One region of the Kitasatospora sp. NPDC097691 genome, then DNA from elsewhere that is predicted to be linked to it. Evidence: riboswitches for the same ligand, from Rfam matches in the RefSeq annotation. Region 1 holds a riboswitch; the other holds the start of a gene.

Evidence for each region. Region 1 has a riboswitch for glycine ahead of gcvP (aminomethyl-transferring glycine dehydrogenase). Riboswitches for the same ligand answer to the same signal wherever they lie in the genome.
Region 2: it holds a riboswitch for glycine, as region 1 does, so the genes downstream of both, gcvT (glycine cleavage system aminomethyltransferase GcvT) here and gcvP (aminomethyl-transferring glycine dehydrogenase) in region 1, are expected to answer to the same signal.

The regions. Positions count from the first base shown of each region.
Region 1 covers NZ_JBEORY010000069.1:29,567-36,831, reverse strand. The annotation lists gene ABTY56_RS33355 (DNA polymerase IV) at 17-1,480, shown strand; gene ABTY56_RS33350 (MFS transporter) at 1,650-3,146, opposite strand; gene ABTY56_RS33345 (PRC and DUF2382 domain-containing protein) at 3,401-4,498, opposite strand; glycine riboswitch at 4,722-4,824, shown strand; glycine riboswitch at 4,826-4,958, shown strand; gene gcvP (aminomethyl-transferring glycine dehydrogenase) at 5,063-7,265, shown strand, end outside.
Region 2 covers NZ_JBEORY010000035.1:48,495-55,759, forward strand. The annotation lists gene ABTY56_RS23705 (ABC transporter substrate-binding protein) at 1-1,361, opposite strand, end outside; gene ABTY56_RS23710 (ABC transporter permease) at 1,430-2,419, opposite strand; gene ABTY56_RS23715 (enhanced serine sensitivity protein SseB C-terminal domain-containing protein) at 2,885-3,823, opposite strand; gene ABTY56_RS23720 (enhanced serine sensitivity protein SseB C-terminal domain-containing protein) at 3,941-4,744, opposite strand; glycine riboswitch at 5,000-5,107, shown strand; gene gcvT (glycine cleavage system aminomethyltransferase GcvT) at 5,338-6,459, shown strand; gene gcvH (glycine cleavage system protein GcvH) at 6,559-6,933, shown strand; gene glyA (serine hydroxymethyltransferase) at 7,017-7,265, shown strand, end outside.

The DNA.
Region 1 (7,265 bases):
ACGCGATGATCGGCGGGTGCGATCACTGCCGAGCATCATCCACCTCGACATGGACGCCTTCTTCGCGGCGGTGGAGCAGGCGGCCAAGCCGAGCCTGCGCGGCAAGCCGGTGATCGTCGGTGGGCTCGGCGGGCGCGGAGTGGTCTCCACGGCCTCGTACGAGGCGCGGAAGTTCGGGGTGCACTCGGCGATGCCGATGGCGCAGGCGCGTCGGCTCTGCCCCAACGCGGCCTTCCTGTCGGGCCGTTTCGAGGCCTACCGGCAGGTCAGCGAGATCGTGATGGGCCTGCTGAGGGAGCTGTCGCCGCTGGTGCAGCCGCTCAGCCTGGACGAGGCCTTCGTGGACCTGGAGGCAGGCCCGTACGGCCCGGTGCTGGCGGAGACGGACCACGAGACCGGCGAGCGGCTGGTGCTCGCGCTGGCGGAGGACCTGCGGGCGGACATCCAGCGGCTCACCGGGCTGACCGGCTCGGTCGGCGCGGCCGGCTCCAAGCTGATGGCCAAGATCGCCTCCGAACAGGCCAAGCCGGACGGCCTGGTGCTGATCGAACCCGGTCAGGAGCGGGCCGTGCTCGGGCCGATGCCCGTACGGGCGCTGCCGGGGATCGGGCCGGCCACCGAGCAGGTGCTGCGGCGGGCCGGGCTGAACACCGTGGCCGACCTCGCGGAGGCGGGCGAGGCGGAGCTGGTGCAGCTGCTCGGGCGGGCGCACGGCGCCGGGATCCACCACATGTCGATAGGGCTGGACGATCGGCCGGTGGTGGCCGACCAGGACGCCAAGTCCGTCTCGGTGGAGGACACCTACGAGGTGGACCTGGCCGACCGGGACCGGGTGCTGCGCGAGGTGGAGGCGCTGGCCGCCCGGTGCGTGCGGCGGCTGCGGGCGGCCGGGCGCTCGGGGCGGACCGTGGTGCTCAAGGTCCGCCGGTTCGACTTCTCGACGCTGACCCGCTCGGAAACGCTCGGCGGGCCCACGGACGACGAGGCGGTGATCACCGCGACCGCGCGCCGACTCGCCGAGCAAGTGGACATCACCGGCGGGGTCCGGCTGCTCGGTGTGGGCGTCGCCCAGCTCGCCGACTACACCCAGGAGGACCTGTTCGCGCAGGCCCTGCGGGAGGAGGCGGCGGAGCACGCCGAGGCGGCGGCCGAGGCCGAGCAGGCCGAGGAGGAGCCGGAGGCCGTCGTGGTCCGGCGCTGGATGCCCGGACAGGACGTCCGGCACACGGAGTTCGGGCCGGGCTGGGTGCAGGGCAGCGGCGTCGGAAGGGTCACCGTACGGTTCGAGACGCCGTGGAGCGGGCCGGGGCGGGTGCGGACCTTCGCGGTGGACGACCCGGCGCTGGAGCCGGCCCGGCCGCTGTCGCTGCGCCGGGACCCGGACGTTGATCCGGATGCGGACCCTGCTGCGGGCGAGGACCCGGGCGCGGGCGCGGGTCCGGGCGCGGGCCGGGCCGACGGGGTGGACGAGCGGGGCTGAGAGCGGGCGCGGGCGAGCGGGCCGAGACACGAAAACGGCCCCACCCGGTGGGGGAGTACCGGGTGGAGCCGCATCACCGTGCCGGACTCCGTACGTTCGTGATGCCCTCGCGACGTACGGAGACCGGGCCCCCGCGCCCTGTCCCTGAGCGCGGGGGCCGGACGCCTCGTCAGGCGTCGGTCTTCACCAGCTTGTCGCTGGAGTCCTGCTGGGCCGAGCCCTCGACGACGGTCAGGGGAGCGGCCGGCTTGACGGTGCGGATCAGGAACGGGACGACACCGGCGACGGCGCAGACCACGGCCGCCGTCCAGAACGCGTGCTTGTAGGCGTCCAGGGTGGGCAGCAGCAGCGGGATCTGCGGCGGCAGCTTCATGGTGTCGCCGGTCAGGATGGCGGCCATGACGGCGGTGCCGATCGCGCCACCGACGGTGCGCAGCACCGAGTTCATGCCGTTGGCGATGCCGCTCTGCTCGACCGGCACGGCGCCGTTGATGTAGGCCGGCATCGCGGCGAACGCGAGGCCGACGCCGAGGCCGAAGATCGCCGAGGCGGTGTAGATGTCACCCTCGTGGCTGTGCCGCAGGGCCAGGTAGGCCATCGCGATGGCGCCGAGGACGCCACCGAGGACCAGCGGCAGACGCGGACCGCGACGGGCGATCAGCACCGCGCCGAGCGGGGCGGCCACCATCGAGCCGATCGCGGACGGCAGCAGCATGACGCCGGCGTGCAGGACGGTGGCGGTGAAGCCGTAGTGGGTCAGCTTCTCCGGGGTCTGGGCGAAGTTGCTGATGACCATGAAGGAGCCGTACATACCGAAGCCGATGAGCAGGCCCGCGGTGTTGGTGAAGGCGACGGCCGGGCGGGACATCATCTTCATGTCCACCAGCGGGTGCGCGACCTTGGTCTCGATGATGCCCCAGACCAGGGCGACGACGGCGGCGACGGCGAACAGGCCGAGGGTCTTGGTCGAGGTCCAGCCCCAGTGGTTGCCCTGGCTGACCGCGACCAGCAGCGCGGAGAGCCAGCCGGCCAGGGTGATCGCGCCGAGCGGGTCGGCGCCGCCCTCCTTGTCGGTGACCGGGTCGGACGGGACGCGGATGGCGACCAGGGCGACGGCGATCAGGCCGAAGACCAGGCCCATCCAGAAGATCGACTTGTAGTTCCAGTGCTCCAGCAGGAGACCGGTGGCGACCAGGCCGAGGCCGGAGCCGACGCCCATCGAGGCGCTGATGGCGGCGACGCCGCCGGTCACCTTCTGCTTGGGCAGCTCGTCGCGGACGATGCTGATCGCCAGCGGCATCACGCCACCGCCGGCGCCCTGCAGGACGCGGGCGACGACCAGCCAGGTGAAGGAGTGGGTGCTGACCGCCAGCGCCGAACCGGCGACCAGGCCCGCCAGCGAGATCAGCAGCATCGGCTTACGGCCCCGGAGGTCGCCGAAGCGGCCGAGGAGGGGAGTCAGCACGGCGGCGGAGAGCAGGTTGGCGGTCATCAGCCAGGTGATGCTGGAGGCCGAGACGCTCAGTTCCTTGGCCAGCGAGGGCAGGATCGGGACGACCGCGGTCTGCACCACGCTGAACGACAGCATCGCCAGGATGAGGGCCGGCAGGACCCGGGCGCTGCTCTGCTTCTCGGCCGCGGTGGTGGGCTGGGATGCCTCACTCACGGTTGCTTCCTCCCGTACATAGTGAATGAACTGAAGTAACCATGCAGGGAGATACTTCAGAGTGTCAAATATCGAGTGGTTAAGCTTTGGCAAAGGGGGAGGGGCGGGGGTCTGTCGGGCGCCTGCGGCGGGCCGGGGGCGGGGTGCCGGGTTGGGCTGTGGAGGCCGTGGCGCGTGGGTGATGGTGAGGCCGGGGCTTGGGCATGCGGAAGGGCCCCGGCCAGGGGTGGCCGGGGCCCTTGACGGGGTGTGGGTCAGACGAGGGGGCGCATGGCGGTGGGGCGGGAGGTCTCCGGGGCGGGCGCGATCGACGACGGCTGCGGGTCCTCGGCGGGGGTGTCGTCGTGGACCTCGACGTGCTCGCGGCGGACTTCGTCCCGGATCACTTCCTCGGCGGTGTAGCGCTCGACGACGAGGCGGACGCGCTCGATGGGGGCGAGGTGCTTGTGCACCACCGGGCGCTCCTCGCGGAGGGTGACCTCCTCGACGGCCTCGGCGATCTCCTTCTCGGTGAGGGAGGCGCGCTCGGCCTCGCCGACCGGAATCCGCTCGACCCGGACGCGCTCGCGGACCACCGGGACGCGGCGCTCGATCTGCTCGGTCGTCACGTACTTGCGCAGCTTCGCGGTGCCCACGGTGTGCCACTCGGTGCTGACGTCCAGCCGCTCCTCGCGGCAGGTGACCTCGATCGGGTCTGTGGGGGCGGGGGCGGCGGCGCCCACGGTGCTCTCGGCGGGCTGCGGGTGCGGGTGCGGCTGCGACTGCTGCTGCGGCTTCGGCTCGACGGGAGGCGTGACGGCGGGAGCGGGAGCAGGAGTGGGGGCGTGAGCGGGTGCGGGGGCGCTGAGGGTGCGCACGTGGGCCTCCGTGGCGGTGCTGGTGTTGATCGGGGCGGGCTCGGGGGAGTGCAGGGCGAGCGGCTTGGTGACGGCTGCGGCCGCTGCCGCGGGCACGGCGACCGGGGCCGCCGAGCCGGTGCCGAAGTCGAGGTCGGACTGGGCGGCGTGGCCGCCGTCGTCGTCGGCCGGGTCGTCGCTCCCCGGGGTGTCGAGGCCGTAGTAGCGGTAGAGCTGGAGCTCCTGGGCGGGGGACAGGTGCTGGCCGACACCGAAGTCCGGGGACTCCTTGACCAGCGACTTGTCGTACGGGACCCGGAGCTCTTCGCCGGAGAAGTCGCTCGTGGTGAGCGGGACGAAGGCGTCCCGGCCGAAGATGCCGGTCCGGACGGCGGCCCACTCGGGCCGGCCGGTGGCATCGTCCAGATAGACCTCGTCGACCGTACCGATCTTGTCTCCGTTGCGGTCGACCGCCTTGTGGCCGATGAGGTCCCGGGGGTCGATGTCGGTCTGCACTCTTTCCTCCAGGGCGCTGGGCCTGCGGAACCCCCGCAGGAAGGCGGCCGGAGCACCCGTTCCGTCCGCCACTCCACACCAAATGCCATGAATCGGACGGGCGCGACCGGGGTGCGCCGGACGGGCTGTGGGCTGGGCCGTCCGGGGGACGCGCGTAGACCCGGCGTGACCTGAAGCACCCGTGATCGGAAGGCCTCCCGCTGGTACCCTGGGCGGCGACCGCAGAGCCCGCTCGGGAGAGTCTCCGCCGCGAAAACCGCTGGTCGGAGCGCCGAAGGAGCAACTCCTCCCCGGAATCTCTCAGGCATCCGTACCGTGTGGGGTAGGTCACTCTGGAAAGCAGGGCAGGAGTGTCGGCACGGAAGCCGGCGACCACCACCCTCACCGACGGTGCAAGCCGACGGAGCGCCCACGGCGCGCCGTGCGGGCGAAGCTCTCAGGTCCCGATGACAGAGGGGGAGGCCTGTCGGGTTCGCCCGCCACGGCTGATTTCGCTGTCCGCAGCGGGAAGGTCGGCCGGCGTGCGTACCCCCGCCGGTCCGTGACCAGGAGGCCTCGACCACCATGAACGCCCAGCCGAACGCGGGACGCCCCACCGGCGCCTCGACCCTCACCGAGCTTGAGCTGGCCAGCCCCTTCGAGAACCGCCACATCGGCCCCGACGCCGCCGCGCAGGAGAAGATGCTGGCGTCCGTCGGCTACGGCTCGCTGGACGAGCTCGCCGCCACCGCCGTGCCCGAGGCGATCCGCTCCATCACCGGCCTGGACCTGCCCGCCGGCCGGTCCGAGGCCCAGGTCCTCGCCGAGCTGCGTGAGCTGGCCGGCCGCAACCAGGTGCTTCAGCCGATGATCGGCCTGGGCTACTACGGCACCTTCACCCCGCCGGTGATCCTGCGCAACGTCATGGAGAACCCGGCCTGGTACACCGCCTACACCCCGTACCAGCCGGAGATCTCGCAGGGCCGCCTGGAGGCGCTGCTCAACTTCCAGACCCTGGTCTCCGACCTGACCGGCCTGCCGACCTGCGGCTCCTCGCTGCTGGACGAGGGCACGGCGGCCGCCGAGGCGATGGCGCTGGCCCGCCGCGTCACCAAGGTCAAGGGCGGCGTCTTCCTGGTCGACGCCGAGACCCTGCCGCAGACCACCGCGGTGATCCAGACCCGCGCGGAGCCGACCGGTGTCGAGGTCGTCGTCGCCGACCTGTCCGCCGGCATCCCGGCCGAGATCGCCGAGCGCGGCGTCTTCGGCGTGCTGCTGCAGTACCCGGGCGCCACCGGTGTCGTCCGCGACCTCACCCCGGTCATCGAGCAGGCGCACGGCCTGGGCGCGATCGTCGCCGTCGCCGCCGACCTGCTGGCGCTGACCCTGCTGAAGTCCCCGGGCTCGCTGGGCGCCGACATCGCCTGCGGCACCTCGCAGCGCTTCGGCGTGCCGATGGGCTTCGGCGGCCCGCACGCCGGTTACCTGTCGGTGCGCGCCGAGTACGCCCGCTCGCTGCCCGGCCGCCTGGTCGGTGTCTCGGTCGACTCCGACGGCAACCGGGCCTACCGCCTGGCGCTGCAGACCCGTGAGCAGCACATCCGTCGCGAGAAGGCCACCAGCAACATCTGCACCGCCCAGGTGCTGCTCGCCGTGATGGCCTCCATGTACGCCGTGTACCACGGTCCGGACGGCCTGGCCGACATCGCCCGCCGCACCCACCGCTACGCCGCGGCCCTCGCCGAGGGCCTGCGGGCCGGCGGCGTCGAGCTGCTGCACGGCGAGTTCTTCGACACCGTCACCGCCGTCGTCCCGGGCCGGGCCGCCGAGATCGCCGCGGCCGCCCGCGCCAACGGCGTCAACGTGTACCAGGACGGTGCGGACCGGATCTCGGTCTCCACCGACGAGACCACCACCCGCGAGCACCTGGCCGGTGTCTGGGCCGCCTTCGGCGTCCCGGCGGTCGAGGTCGCCGAGGCCGCCGACGCGCTGCCGGCCGCGCTGCTGCGCGAGGACGAGTACCTGACCCACCCGGTCTTCCACAGCCACCGCTCGGAGACCGCCATGCTGCGCTACCTGCGCCGCCTGTCGGACCGGGACTACGCGCTGGACCGGGGCATGATCCCGCTGGGCTCCTGCACCATGAAGCTCAACGCGACCACCGAGATGGAGGCCGTGACCTGGCCGGAGTTCGGCCAGCTCCACCCCTTCGCGCCGATCGACCAGGCCCAGGGCTACCTGACCCTGATCCGCCAGCTGGAGCAGCAGCTGGTCGAGGTGACCGGCTACGACGCGGTCTCGATCCAGCCGAACGCGGGCTCCCAGGGCGAGCTGGCCGGCCTGCTGGCCGTCCGCGCCTACCACCACGCCAACGGCGACACCCAGCGCGACGTCTGCCTGATCCCGTCCTCGGCGCACGGCACCAATGCGGCCTCCGCCGTGATGGCCGGCATGCGCGTGGTCGTGGTGAAGACCCTGGTCGACGGCGACGTCGACGTCGAGGACCTGAAGGCCAAGATCGAGCAGCACCGCGACAACCTCTCGGTGCTGATGGTCACCTACCCGTCGACCCACGGCGTGTACGAGACCGAGATCACCCAGATCTGCGCGATGGTGCACGAGGCCGGCGGCCAGGTCTACGTGGACGGCGCCAACCTGAACGCCCTGGTCGGTCTGGCCAAGCCGGGCAAGTTCGGCGCGGACGTCTCGCACCTGAACCTGCACAAGACCTTCTGCATCCCGCACGGCGGCGGCGGCCCGGGCGTCGGCCCGGTCGCGGTGCGTGCCC
Region 2 (7,265 bases), on a different contig from region 1:
TGCGGGTACTGCTGGATCTCGGCGTTGATGCCGACCTTCTTCAGCGCGGCCTGGATCGAGGTGGCGGCGGCGACCTCGGTGGCGCGCTCGGTGCGGGCCGAGATGACGGTGTTGATGCTGTCCTTGCCGCAGGCCTTCAGGGCGTCCTTGGCCTTGGCCTCGTCACCCTTGTTGTCCTTGGTCTCGAACTGGTTGAAGTCCTGGTGGCCCGGAATGTCCGGCGGGAGCACCGTGTTGGCGATCTGGCCGCGGATCGGGCCGCCCTCGGCGGTCTGCACCGAGACCTTGTCGATCGCGAACTGGACGGCCTTGCGGCAGTCGACGTTGTCGAACGGCGCGACCTTGGAGTTGATCGCCAGGTAGACCAGACGGCCGCCGTAGGCGTTGTCGGTGCTGGCCTTCAGCTTCGGGTTCTGCAGGATCTGCGCCTGGGTCTGCGGGTCGACGCCGCCGCCCACCAGGTCGACCTGGGCGTTGCCGGCCAGCAGGTCCTTGTCGATGGTGGCCTGGTCGATGTTCATCTTGAGCACGATCTTCTCCGGCAGCTGCTTCCGGATCGGGTCGGTGCTCTTGTCCCAGTTGGTGTTGGGCACCAGGACGGCCTGCTTGCCGTCCTCGTAGGACTCGAACTTGAAGGAGCCCGAGGACACGATGTGCTTCACGTAGTCGGCACCGGTGTCCTTGGCCTGCGGGACCGGCGCGGTCTGCGGGGCGCTGACCAGGTAGTCGAAGTCCGCGAACGGGTGCTTCAGGTGGAAGACGATCGTGGTGTCGTCCGGCGTCTCGATCGAGTTCAGGCCGCCGGCCTTGTCCTTGTACGGGCCCGCGTACGGCGTGTCGTTGTCGACCAGCAGGTCGTGGAAGTAGGTCGGGCCGTTGGAGTTCACGTCCGGCGCGAAGTTGGAGCGCTCGACGGCGTACTTGACGTCCTTCGAGCTGATCGGGGTGCCGTCGTCGTACTTCAGGCCCTGGCGCAGCTTGTACGTCCAGGTCAGGCCGTCCGCGCTGGGCTGGCCCATCGACTCGGCGAGGTCCGGGACGAGCTTGTTGCCGTCCTCGCCCGCGGCCGGGTTGAAGGTGGTCAGCGGACGGGCGTACAGGCGCGAGAAGTTGTAGATGTACGCGTAGTACGTGTTGCCCGGGTCGAGCGAGTCCGGGGTGCCCTTCATCTCGTAGGTGACCGTCCCGCCCTTCTTGTCCGAGGCGTTGACGATGTTCTTGGTGGCCGCGTTGGCTCCGCCGCCGCCCGAGGCGGAGGACGAGTTGTCGTCGCTCTTCTTCGGCGAACTGGAGCAGCCGGTGACGACCAGGACCGCGGCGGCGGCAGCCGCGGTCAGGGCGACGGTACGGGACCTACGCATGGGAGAGATCAACCCCTTGAGGATGTGGAGGAGATGGAGGGTCCTGACGCGCAGTCAGTTGCTCAGGGTCAGTTGCTCTTGGGATCGAGGGCGTCGCGCAGCCCGTCGCCGAGCAGGTTGAAGGCGAGCACGGTGATGAAGATCGCCACACCGGGGACCACCATGTACTGGGGGTCCACCTGGTAGTACCGGATCGCGTCCTGGAGCATCCCGCCCCAGGAGGCCTGCGGAGGCTGGATGCCGACGCCGAGGAAGCTCAGCCCGGCCTCGAAGAGGATGTTGGTCGGGATCAGCAGGGTCGAGTAGACCAGGATCGGACCGACCAGGTTGGGCAGCAGCTCCTTGAACAGGATGAACGGGCCGCGGGCGCCGAGGCTGCGGGCCGCGTGCACGAACTCCCGCTCGCGCAGCGAGAGCGTCTGTCCGCGCACGATCCGGCCCATGTAGGGCCAGTTGAAGAAGCCGATCACGAAGATCAGCACCATGATGTGCAGCGGCAGGCCGTGCAGGCCGAACGCACCGCCCTGCAGCGAGGTCGAGATCGCGATCGCGAACAGCAGCAGCGGGAAGGCCAGGAAGACGTCCATGACCCGGCTGATCAGCGTGTCCACCCAGCCGCCGTAGTAGCCGGCCATGATGCCGAGCACGGTGCCGATGGTGTTGGACAGCACGGTCGCGCCGAAGGCGACCAGCAGGGAGACCCAGGAGCCCTCGATCACGCGGGTGAGCAGGTCCCGGCCCTGCAGCGGGTCGATGCCGAGCGGGTGGTCCCCGCTCATGCCGCCCCAGTCGCCGAGCGGCAGACCGCCGAGGTCGGCGTCCAGCAGGTCCTGGTGGAGGGCGTCCGGGTCGAGCCCGAACATCGACTCGATCGGCTTGGCCAGCACGGCGAGCAGGATCAGCAGGATCACCACGACGCCGCCGATGACGGCGGCCTTGTCGCGCTTGAAGCGCGTCCAGGCGATCTGGCCGAGGGAGCGGCCCTCGATCTTCTTGGCCGGGCTCTCGGCGGCAGGTGCCTCGGGCTCGTTCCCGGCGGTGGTCACGGATGCGGTCATGGTCAGTTGGTCCCCTCGCCGACGGTGGCCGGCCCACGGGTGCCGGTCGCCGGCTTCGGCGGTGCGGCTGCGGACGTGCGAAAGCTGTAGGAGGAGCGGGGTGTTCGCGACAGTGCTTCGTGCACGGGCACTGCCGCCACGCGGGATGGGCTTCGCGTGGACGAGCGGTCGGCGTGCGCGATCACCTTTGTGGGGTTCCAGTACGCGCGGTGCGTTGCGCAGAACTCTCTGCCATGCGAACTCGCTTGCGCCAGCCCTGACAACCGACAGATGCCCAACTGTGATCTGCAGGCATGCACCTCCCCGATCGCCGGCATATACCTCTTCACATGGCCGTAACAGGCATGTCAAGATGACCGGACCTCGCATCCGGAAATTCGTCCGGAAAGCATCGAAGCCGACTTGATGGACAATCAAGTCGGCTTCGCGGCACGGATTTCGGCAAGGGCCGCCCGGTTCCGGCAATCAGCGCCCGGGGTAGCCCGGCCACGGCTGCTGGGGCTGCTGCTGCCAGCCCGGCGCGGGCGGCTGCGTGCCGTACGCCCACCCCGGCGTCGGCTGCCCCGGCATCGACGGCCCCGGGTACGCGGGCGGCGGCACCGGCGGGTACGGACCGGTCGCCGGGCGCCCGGCCTCCCGGTCGAAGAACGGCCGCGAGTTGGCGCGCATCCACAGCGCCACCGGGTCGTACTCGTCCGACATCGCCACCGTGGACACCGCGAGCCCCTCCGGGGCCACCGCGATCGCTCGCTGCATCAGGGCGCGCACCGCCTCCACCGCGGGCGGGGAACTCTCGTACAGGTCCAGGCCGATCGCCAGGTACGGCTCCCCCACCGCCGGCTGCACCCAGGCCCGGCGCAGCGCCCGCACCGCGCGCACCTCAGCGGCCTGCCGCTCCAGCAGGGCGAAGAACGGCTGGGCGTTGACCTGCGGGTCGCTCAGCTTCAGCGGACCGGCCGGCAGCCGGTCCAGGCCCGCGGCGATCCGCCGCAGGTCGGCCCAGGGCACGCCGACACCGCCGCCGGGCGCGTGCGGGTTGAGCCACAGGCCCCAGCGGGTGCGGTACAGCGAGGCGGCGATCTCCCGGCCGGTGATGACCTCGTGGGCCCGCGCCCAGCCGGAGGCGGCGAGCTGCTCGGGCGAGGTGACGGCCGGCGCGTAGCCGTGGCCGCTGATCTCCATGTTCCCGTACTGCGCGTCCGGACTGCCCGGCGTGCCGTGCCAGAGCAGCATCCAGACCCGGCCGTCCGCCAGCGCGTGCAGCAGTCGCTCGTACGCGTCGTAGCGCTCCGGCGCGACCTCGCGCAGGGCGTGCTCCAACACGCCGGGATCCGCTCCCGGGTGCCCGGCCGGGGCCTGGCCCCAGGGCCCCGGCGCCCCGCCCGCTCCCGTTCCCGCACTCATGCGCCCACCTCGCCGCGCCTCTTTCCTCGAACCCGCCGGCCCGTCGGCCGTCTGCACGCACCCTATGGCGCGGCACCGGCCACCGCCACGGCGACGTGCCTGTGATACGAACCCCGCTCACACCCGCGTGTAGAAAGGCATTACCCGCGTGAGCAGCCACTCGACCACCGGGTCGTCGGCGAGGTCGAGCAGTACGAGGTGGACGCCACCCGGCAGCGGCACGGTTCCCAGCGCTTGGCCGAGCGCGTCGTTCACCGCGGCCGGGTCGGCCGGGGCCGCCGGATCCAACTGGACGCCCACGAACATCACGGTCGGCTCGCCCTCGATGCTGGCCAGCGCCCTGCGGGCGGTCAACACCCCGGGAAGGGCGGACAGTTCCGCCCGGCAGGCGGCCAGGAAGTGCTCCGGATCCTCCCCCGGCACCGGCTCGCGCAGCGCCACCCGGCCACCGGTCGGCGCCGCCGGATCCTCCGCGCCCTCCCAGCGGTCCCCGCGCGGACCGCGGCGCAGCTCGGCCACGCCCTGCGGCGGCACGGGGATGCCCACCGCCGCCTCCGGGTTCACCGCGATGCCCACGCCCAGCGGCAGCCCGCGGGCGAACTCCCAGGCCGGCGCGATCGCGAAGGCCATCCCCGGCGCCTGCTGCAGGAACACCTCCTGCGAGGAGAACACCGGCACGTACGGGTCGCCGCCCAGCTCGATGATCGGCAGGTCCAGCGCCTGCCCCTGCGGGTCGGCCCCGGCGGGCAACGGCACCCACACCTGGCTGCGGGCCAGCACCTCGATCACCCGCGGCGTCGCGCCCGGGTCGCCCAGGGCCGCGGTCAGCACCTGCTCCAGCTCGTTGGCCGGCCACGTGCCACCCGCCGGCGCCCCCTCCGGACCGCCCCACCCCTGCTGCTGCTCCACCGGGTATCCCATGCGCCGCCGATTCCGCCCTCTGCCGGTCGGCCGCCCTCTGCTGCGCCGACGCGGAGCAGTCTAGGGCCCGTGTTCGGGACCACGCGGGGTGACCGGGTGCCGTCTCCCCGTGCGACCCGGCCTGTTGTTCCCTTGCGCCCCGGTCCCCTCTTCCCCGTGTGACCGGGTCCCCCCTCCCTTCCCGGTCCGGGACGTGCCATGATGTGCGCGTCCGACGGCATGCGCCGCGGGCTCCACAACTCCATACCGGCCGCTCGAACCCGCGCGGGAGAGCCCGGAGTGCCGCCCCCGTGGTGGCACAGCCGGCGCCGAAGGAGCAAGTCCTCCCCGGAATCTCTCAGGCCCCCCTACCGCACGGGTTAGGCACATCTGGAAAGCGGCGCACGGCCCTGTCGCGCGCCCACCCACGGTGCAAGCCGCCATGCTGTCCCCCAAGCTGGAAACAGCTGCGGGCCGGCGGGCGGTGAAGCTCTCAGGTTCGACGACAGATGGGGAGACCCACGCCGCCGCATGCCCGCGCGCAGGGTCGGCCCCCGAGCGGGTCCGGTCCGGCGCGTGCACCCCTGAGTGCCCCGACCGAGGAGTTCCTGGCCATGTCGTCCCTCCGCCTGACCGCGCTCGACGCGCTGCACCGCGCCCTCGGCGCGACCATGACCGACTTCGCCGGCTGGGACATGCCGCTGCGCTACGGCAGCGAGCGCGAGGAGCACCTCGCCGTCCGCACCAAGGCCGGCCTGTTCGACCTCTCCCACATGGGCGAGATCACCGTCACCGGCCCGCAGGCCGGCGAGATGCTGGACCACGCGCTGGTCGGCTTCGTCTCCGCGCTGGGCGTGCTGCGCGCCCGCTACACCATGATCTGCGCCGAGGACGGCGGCATCCTGGACGACCTGATCGTCTACCGCCTGCGCGAGGACGCCTTCCTGGTCGTCGCCAACGCCTCCAACGCCCAGCTGGTCCTCGACGAGCTGATCGCCCGCGCCAAGGGCTTCGACGCCGTCGTCACCGACGACCGCGACACCTACGCGCTGATCGCCGTCCAGGGCCCGGAGTCGACCGCCATCCTGGCCGACACCACCGACGCCGACCTGCCCGGCCTGAAGTACTACGCGATCCTCCCGGCCCGGGTCGCCGGCCACGACGTGCAGCTGGCCCGCACCGGCTACACCGGCGAGGACGGCTTCGAGATCTTCTGCCGCCCGGCCGACGCCGAGGAGATCTGGCAGGCCCTGACCGCCGCCGGCGAGGGCCGCGGCCTGGTCCCGTGCGGCCTGTCCTGCCGCGACACGCTGCGCCTGGAGGCGGGCATGCCGCTGTACGGGCACGAGCTGTCCACCGACCTCACCCCGTTCGACGCGGGCCTGGGCCGGGTCGTCCGCTTCGACAAGACCACCAACGAGGGCGCCTTCGTCGGCCGCAAGGCGCTGGAGCAGGCCGCCGCCAAGGCCGAGGCCAACCCGCCGCGGGTGCTGGTCGGCCTGGTATCCGAGGGCAAGCGCGTCCCGCGCGCCGAGTACACCGTGGTCTCCGCCGACGGTGCCCCGATCGGCCGGATCACCTCCGGCGCGCCGTCCCCGACGCTGGGGCAGCCGATCGCGATGGCCTACGTCGACGCGGCGCACGCCGCCCCCGGCAGCACCGTCGCGGTGGACGTCCGCGGCAAGCACGAGCCGGTCCGGGTCGTGGCGCTGCCGTTCTACAAGCGCGCCCGCTGACGCCCGTCCGGGCCCCCGTTTTCCCATAGACGCAGGTCGAAGCCGTCCGCGCGGCGGCCCGCTTCGTCGTACCCGCTTCCCATCCTGGAGAATGACGCCATGAGCAACCCCCAGCACCTGCAGTACACCAAGGAGCACGAGTGGCTGACCGCCGCCGAGGACGGTGTCTCGACGATCGGCATCACCAAGCACGCCGCCGACGCGCTCGGTGACATCGTCTACGTGCAGCTGCCCGAGGTCGGCGACACCGTGACCGCCGGCGAGACCTGCGGCGAGCTGGAGTCCACCAAGTCGGTCAGCGACCTGTACTCGCCGGTGACCGGCGAGGTCACCGAGGTCAACCAGGACGTCCTGGACGACAACGGCCTGGTCAACAGCGCCCCGTTCGAGGGCGGCTGGCTGTTCAAGGTGCGCGTGGAGTCCACCGACGAGCTGCTCAGCGCGGACGAGTACACCGCCCTCATCGGCGGCTGAGACCCTGACCGGGGCGGCCGCCGCAGGCGGTCGCCCCGCCCCAGCCGCGGTCCCCTTTCCTCCTCCACCGGGAAGAACACACCATGACGGTTCTCAACCAGTCCCTGCACGCCCTCGACCCGGAGATCGCCGCCGCGGTCGACGCCGAGCTGCACCGCCAGCAGACCACGCTGGAAATGATCGCCTCCGAGAACTTCGCCCCGGTGGCGGTCATGGAGGCCCAGGGCTCGGTGCTCACCAACAAGTACGCCGAGGGCTACCCCGGCCGCCGCTACTACGGCGGCTGCGAGCACGTCGACGTGGTCGAGCAGATCGCGATCGACCGCATCAAG